DNA from 2 places in the Anaerostipes stercorihominis genome. Region 1 is predicted to be linked to the other one. Evidence: riboswitches for the same ligand, from Rfam matches in the RefSeq annotation. Region 1 holds a riboswitch; the other holds the start of a gene.
What was found. A riboswitch is a leader RNA that binds a small molecule or an ion and turns the genes downstream of it on or off. The one in region 1 is predicted to bind FMN.
Positions count from the first base shown of each region.

Region 2: it holds a riboswitch for FMN, as region 1 does, so the genes downstream of both, AC27EF_RS02590 (ECF transporter S component) here and ribD (bifunctional diaminohydroxyphosphoribosylaminopyrimidine deaminase/5-amino-6-(5-phosphoribosylamino)uracil reductase RibD) in region 1, are expected to answer to the same signal.

Region 1 is NZ_BAAJCL010000010.1:50,850-54,660, forward strand. It holds partial or broken gene ribA (GTP cyclohydrolase II) at 1-442, opposite strand, end outside; gene ribE (riboflavin synthase) at 481-1,131, opposite strand; gene ribD (bifunctional diaminohydroxyphosphoribosylaminopyrimidine deaminase/5-amino-6-(5-phosphoribosylamino)uracil reductase RibD) at 1,113-2,213, opposite strand; FMN riboswitch at 2,420-2,535, opposite strand; gene AC27EF_RS09870 (DUF4179 domain-containing protein) at 2,629-3,811, opposite strand, start outside.
Region 2 is NZ_BAAJCL010000002.1:94,501-98,311, reverse strand. It holds gene AC27EF_RS02605 (DUF1700 domain-containing protein) at 1-224, opposite strand, end outside; gene AC27EF_RS02600 (histidine phosphatase family protein) at 242-853, opposite strand; gene AC27EF_RS02595 (thioesterase family protein) at 987-1,382, shown strand; gene AC27EF_RS02590 (ECF transporter S component) at 1,451-2,068, opposite strand; FMN riboswitch at 2,187-2,330, opposite strand; gene AC27EF_RS02585 (3-deoxy-7-phosphoheptulonate synthase) at 2,522-3,550, shown strand; gene AC27EF_RS02580 (hypothetical protein) at 3,561-3,811, opposite strand, start outside.

The DNA of each region.
Region 1 (3,811 bases):
CTTCCATCTTTGCAGGATTGTTTGTCATAAGACGAAGTTTTGTAATTCCCAAATCTTTTAATATCATTGCTCCTGCACTGTAATCTCTTTCGTCTGCTTCAAATCCAAGCGCCAAATTAGCTTCTACCGTATCCATTCCCCGTTCCTGCAATACATATGTCTTTAATTTATTTATTAATCCGATTCCCCGTCCTTCCTGACGCAAATACAAAAACACACCTCGACCTTCCCTCTCGATCTGACGCATAGCGCGGCTTCGCTGTTGTCCACAATCGCATCTCAAAGATCCAAAGGTATCTCCGGTCATGCATTCGGAATGGACTCTGCATAAAACCGGTAATCCATCTGCCACATTTCCCTTCACCAAAGCAATATGTTCTTCTCCGTTTCTTTGATCTACATATCCGTACGCTTTAAAATTTCCATATTTTGTCGGAAGTTCCGCCATCACTTCACATGTTACCATACTCATCTTTCCTCCTAAAATCCCGCATTCTGCAATAATTCCCTTGTAATTTCTGAATTCTTTTCCTCTTGTGCTTTCTGAACATGTAGCAGCTTATCAATGTATTTCCCGATCAGATCATTCTCCAGATTCACATAATCACCCGGGAGTTTCCACCGGAAATTCGTATTTTGTACCGTATGAGGAATCATAGATACAGATACCGTATGATCTGTCAGTTCTGCAATTGTTAAGCTGATTCCATCCAGAGTAATAGACCCCTTTTCAATACAGTATTTCATCAGATGTTTGGGAACTTTGATTTTGTACCATATGGCATTGTCATCTTTTTTGACAGATTCAATCTCTCCCACTGCATCCACATGACCTGCAACCATATGACCGCCGAATCTTCCATTGGCTTCCATCGCACGCTCTAAATTTACATACTCACCTCGTTTCAGATTTCCGAGACTGCTGCGAGAAAACGTTTCATTCATAACATCTGCACAGAAAGTATTTTTATAAATCTTAGCTGCCGTCAGACAAACTCCATTGACTGCCACACTATCTCCAGGTTTTAAATCCTCAAATATTTTTTCTCCCTGAATCAGCAGACCGGCATGTTGATTTCCTCTTTGCAGCGAAAGGACTTTTCCCGTTTCTTCTACGATTCCGGTAAACATGACCTCACCCGCCCTTCCAACAACAGATCCTGTCCTAATACTGTAACTTTTGGCGTCTCAAGAAGCATTGCATCTGCGATCTTTAAGACTCCCTGTCCTTCGACTGGTGTTTTGGCTTCTTCCCCACCTAAAAGTTTGGGTGCGATATAAGCATAAACCTTTTGAATGCAGTGATTTTGAAGAAGTGTATCATTGAGTGTTCCGCCGCCTTCTACTAAAATGCTGTCAATTCCTCTTTGGTAAAGTTCTCCGAAAAGCTGCCGAACATCCACAACGCCCTTCTGTGAATCCGTATATAGGATCGTGCATCCTCTCTCCTCCAAAGCTTTCTCTTTTTCATGATCTTTCTTAACCGCTGCAATGATCGTCGGTATCTGTTTTGCTGTCTTTACAATCTTTGATTTCAAAGGAATTCTAAGATTGGAATCACAAATAATACGAATCGGATCTTTTCCATGTTGGAGTCTGACATTTAGCATCGGATCATCTGTAAGCACAGTTTGAATTCCTGCCATGATGGCACAATACTGATGTCTTAAGTGATGAACATGCTCTCTCGCTTCTTCTCCTGTAATCCACCGGGATTCCCCCAAAGACGTTGCGATTTTTCCATCCAGTGTCATAGCATATTTCAGAGCAATAAACGGCTGTGAATTTCGGATATGATAAAAGAAAATCTCATTGATGCTTTTGCATTTTTCTTCCAACACCCCTGTTTCTGCCAAAATTCCATGTTTTCGAAGAATTTCAATTCCCTTTCCTGATACTTTAGGATTGGGATCCAAACTCCCCACATAGACCTTTCGAATTCCACTTTCAATAATCGCCTCCGTGCAGGGTGGTGTTTTCCCATAATGACAACAAGGTTCTAATGTGACGTACATGGAAGCTCCGGCAGGATCCTCCTTACAATGTTTCAATGCATTTCTCTCTGCATGTAGTCCTCCGATTTTTTCATGATAGCCTTCACCGATAATCCTATCTTGTTTTACAACAACGGCTCCTACCAGAGGATTCGGATTCGTCCATCCCCTGCCTTTTTCGGCAAGCCGGATAGCTCTCTCCATAAATTTTTGTTTCATCCTTTCATCTCCCTTCCCTTCAGGTTCTTTATGGGAGAATGAGACACAAGAGATCTGAAATCAAAAAGTTCCTGAAACAAAACTTCAGGAACTTTTTCTCATCTCGTGTTCTGTCGGATACTTTTTTCGTTCCAAACGCCAAAGCGCCTGTCAAAAAAATCCCGGGATCTTACAAAAATCCCAGGACATCCTACACACACTATCTCTTTGATCTTCTTCCATCCAGACTATACTGTCGGCTTCGGAATCACACCGAATCATGCCTAAAAGGCTCGCGGGCTGTACCGCCGGTAGGGAATTACACCCTGCCCTGAAGATATTATTCTATTTCTCAGGCTCATTATACGCCCATCTTAAAGAAGTTGTCAAATACTATTTTCTATAAACAAACAGAAATCCAAACTTTTTTATTTTGTCAACGGAATCTCTCAAATAAATGAATTTTTACAGCATTCTTTTCATCCAATTGTATCTTCTGCTGTTTATACTTTAATGTTTTGGCATTGCGAAAATCTTCGGTTCCGAATATATCATAGAAATCAAACACCAACAACTGTTGTTCATAGTCCATCCAAATATCCCGATTGATCCCATCGGATTCGATCTCCGGCAGACAATCTCCTTCAACCCCCACATGAAATTCCACCGCATCATAAGATAATACTTTTGTATAAATTCTTAATAATTCTTTTTCTTTCTGAATTTTCTCTATTTTTAAAACTGTATGATCACTGAACTGCATCGTTTGCCCTTTTATTAAAGCAATCGTCTTTTCTTCTTTGATTTGTTTTCCCGAAGTTTCTTTCACAGGAATCACCTCAAAATCCGATGTTTTTTGTTTCTTGACAAAGAAATTATAATAAGATATTTTTCCTTCTTGAATTGAATCAGCCTGTGTATAAAGATAATTTCCCTCCCCATCTCTTAATACAATTTTTCTGTTGTTGTATCCGTCTTTGATTGCCAGTGTATTCCCCAATGGAGAAAGAACCATAGAATCTACCATTTGCCCTCCAAAAACATACCGTTTACTTTCATCCGAAATGTCTCCACGATCTATCATCATCCGCATTTTCCAATTTCCTTTTACCCCCAGAATATTTTCCACATTAAGTTCCAATAAAACTTTCTGCTCTAATTTTTCAGATATATTTTGCCTCAATACTCCTTTGATCGTTCTGCTGTCTTCTTGATAAACCTCGTTGGAAGATGGCATAGTTTCCAGTAACCTATGATTTAATTTTACTTCCGGATACACCGCGGCATTCTTTCGTTTTATCTGCTCACTTTCCCAGACTTCCCCCGGAAATTTGATTTCCTTTTCTGTTTTGATTGTATAATACAAAATAAGATTCCCTTGATCTAACCCAATATTGCGAATTGTATAGGTAATTCCCCGATCTGTTTTACTAATATAAGCATCTCCACTATTTTCCTGTATTTCTTTCAATTTTACAATCCTTTGATATGGTACTGTTCCATCTGAAATATCCAGTGTTCCCTTCCCCAGCCTCACAAGAATGACTCCTGCCGCTACTGTTACTGCAGAAACCATAAATACAATGAGTGCAATCATTGTCGGTCGTAGTATCCCGATT
Region 2 (3,811 bases), on a different contig from region 1:
GTCTGCTCTTCTGAAACTGCATCTGCCTCCGCTGCATCCACAATGGTTTTTGCAATTAATCGCGGACTTCCCAGCTCCCGAAGAATCTCCTCCTGAGATCTTCCATTCTTTTCCTGCTCCCAAATAAATTTTTCATAGTACTGTACATTTTCTTTCACCGCCTCTTCCGGTATCATACCTTCCAACGCCAGTCGAAGTTCCTCTAAAAATTGTTGTTTTGTCATATTTATCTCCGTGATCTCTAGATTGAATAGAAAATTCTTGACTCTTCTATTATGCGATACTTATGATCCGCAATTTCTACAATCGTCACTCCACAATTTAATTGTCTCGGCTCATGCCAGAAATCTTTGATTTCTCTCTGATACATATAAGTAAGCATCCCGTGAATCATAGCTCCATGAGAAAAAACTGCAATATTTTCATATTTTTTCTCATTTGGAAGGATTCTATCCTTCAAAAACTCTTTCCCTCTTAAAATGACCTCTTCGTGGTCTTCACATCCCCCTGCCTTCACAAATTGCTCCGGCGCATCAAAAAATCTCAAAACAGGATCTCCTTCTTCAATTAAATCGGCCTCTGATTTTCCCTCATAAATTCCAAAATCGACTTCCGCAATTCTCTCATCTTCATAAAGGGCAATATTTCTTCCTCCTAATACAATTTCCCCTGTCTCTCTGGCTCGTTTCAGAGGACTTGTATAAGCAATATCAAATGGAATTTTCCGCAATCCTTCTCTGGTAGAGAATGCTAGCTCCCTGCCATATTCATTTAAAGGAATATCGGAACTTCCCTGTATCCGTCTGGATTTATTCCAATCGGTCTCACCGTGTCTGATTAAATATAGCTTCAAACCATTTTACCTCCGTTTTTAGGACATTATACCATAATTTTTCAAGAATTATGAAAAAACTATGGTATTTTTATCGAACTTTGCTATACTATGGATATGATATATTATAAAAAGTTTGATTGGAGAAAAGTATATGAACATTCATGTTGGAGATGAAATTGTACTGACAGAACAGGTCGTTCCGGAAAACACTGCTGAGAAATGGGGAAGCGGCAGTCTTCCTGTCTATGCGACACCCGCTATGATTTCTCTTGTTGAACAGGCGGCTGTCAACCTGCTTGCCGGAAAACTGGATGAAGGCACAACTACCGTAGGAACAAATTTAAATATTGCTCATGTCTCTGCCACTCCGATTGGAGGCACCATTCAATGCCACTGCACCTTAACTGAAATTGACCGCAAACGTCTTGTCTTCCACGTGGAAGTCACAGATAACAAAGGCCGCGTCGGAATCGGTACACACGAGCGTTTTATCGTGGCTTCAGAACCATTTATGGAAAAAGCCAAGAAAAAATTAAATGATGCATAAGTTTTATTTTCCACTCACCAAACGTGATAAGAGGCAGATGACACCATATCATCTGCCTCTTAGATTTTTTAACGGTTGGTTCCTTTTAAAATCGGTGAGATTCTTTTGTATATAAAAAACGTAATCACAACACTGCACATTCCTTTGATAAACGTAAACGGCATATTAAACCATATGAGTGCATCCCACAAGCTGGTTACATTCTTATTGATTGCCTGATATGCACCAAGAATTGCCTCCATCGGCATAAAATTGGTGTAAACCGGATATACAATAAAATAATTGGAAAAGACACTCAGCACAGACATCAGCACCGCTCCAAACAATGCGCCAAGCATTGCTCTTTTCTGTGTCTTTTTCTTCTGATACAACAAACCGGCAGGCAACACAAAACACACGCCTAAAATAAAATTTGAAAGCTCTCCGACTCCGCCGGTCTGCGTGTGAAGCAGATTGATCGCATTCTTAATAAAGCATACTGCAATTCCCGACACCGGTCCCATAGAATATGCCGCCAACAGCGCCGGAAGTTCCGAAAAATCAAACTTAATAAACGGTGGAATCAACACCGGAATGGGAAATTCCAAAAACATCAAAATTGTCGCCAATGCCCCCAACATTCCAGTCATTGCAATGGTTCTCACATTCACCTTGTTTGTCTTCATTGTCATTGTTTCTCCTGCCATCATCATATTCTCCTTTTTAATTTATTTAAGAACAAAATGTTCTCAGAAAATGAAAAAGACCTTATCGTTTACCGAAAACGACAGGGCCCAAAACCTAGATGATGCACCATTACATCACCCGCTACTTCTTTCATCCAGACTATACTGTTGGTTCGGGATTCTAACCCAATCAGCTTGCGCTCGCGGACTTATCCTTTCAAAAGCATCACCGCCAGTCGAGAATTGATATTTGAAAATATCTCACTCTGCCCTGAAGTTGGAGAATTTTTTCTCTACTTCAATATTCAATTTTACAGAAAATGAAAGTGTTTTCTGTTTACGTTCTTATTATAGTCCTTCTTTCTTCCTTTGTAAAGCAATATTTCACATTTCCTTTCTTTACACCAACATTATAATTTGTTAAACTATAAAAAACTAAATACTTTACTTGTATGAATAAAGGAGAGAGAAACTATGGGAATGCACAGAGTTGCCAAGATGCCTTCTCCGGAGGAATTAAGGGAAGAATTTCCTCTGAGTGAAGGGGCAAAAAAAATAAAAGAACAACGAGATCTCGAAATCCGTAATATTTTTACTGGAAAGTCAGACAAATTTATCGTCATCATCGGACCTTGTTCTGCTGATAATGAATCTGCCGTTATGGATTATCTCGGACGTCTCGCAAGAGTTCAGAAGGACCTTTCCGATAAACTTTTAATAATTCCCCGCATCTATACCAATAAACCACGCACCACTGGTGACGGCTATAAAGGAATGATTCACCAGCCCGATCCTGAAAAAGCACCGGACATGGCAAGCGGTCTGCGTTCCGTCCGCAAACTCCACATGGATGCTTTGGAGGAATTTCATATGCCTGCTGCCGATGAGATGCTTTATCCAGGAAACTGGCCATATATGGAAGATATCTTATCTTACGTTGCCGTCGGCGCACGTTCCGTAGAAAATCAACAGCATCGCTTAACCGTCAGCGGATTTGACATTCCTGCCGGCATGAAAAATCCAACAGGAGGAGATCTGACCGTTATGATGAATTCCATCACTGCCGGTCAGCACCAACATGATTTTATTGCCAACGGATATGAAGTCAAAACAGATGGAAATCCTTTAACCCATGCCATTCTGCGTGGCTCTGTCAACCGCCATGGAAATAATATTCCGAACTATCACTATGAAGATCTGACTCGTGTTGCATACATGTACGAAAAATTTCAATTGAAAAATCCCGCTGTCATTGTAGACGCCAATCACTCCAATTCCGGAAAACAATGGGATCAGCAGCCGCGCATCGTTCAGGAAGTTCTTCACAGCAGAAGCTTTCTTCCGGAAATCCGCTCTCTGGTCAAAGGAATCATGATTGAGAGTTATATCGAAGACGGATGCCAGTCCATCGGAAATGGAGTTTACGGGCAGTCCATCACAGACCCTTGCCTTGGCTGGGATAAGTCTGCTGCTCTGCTCTATCGCATGGCTGATTATGTATAACAGTTAAATTTTATTTTAATAATTTCAGTACTCCGGACATGATGCTTGGATTTACAAAACTTTCCATGACACATCCAAGGACTACAAATATAATTTCAAATTGCACACTGTAATTGCGAAAGAAGGAATGTTTTTCATAATACAACATTTCTTCTTTTTCGTTATCCCGAAGATTTCTGCGAAACATTAAAATTCCGGAAACCCCATAGCACAGGAAGTGCGGAAAAAAGCTAAACAATACCAAAAGCATTCCTTTTAATC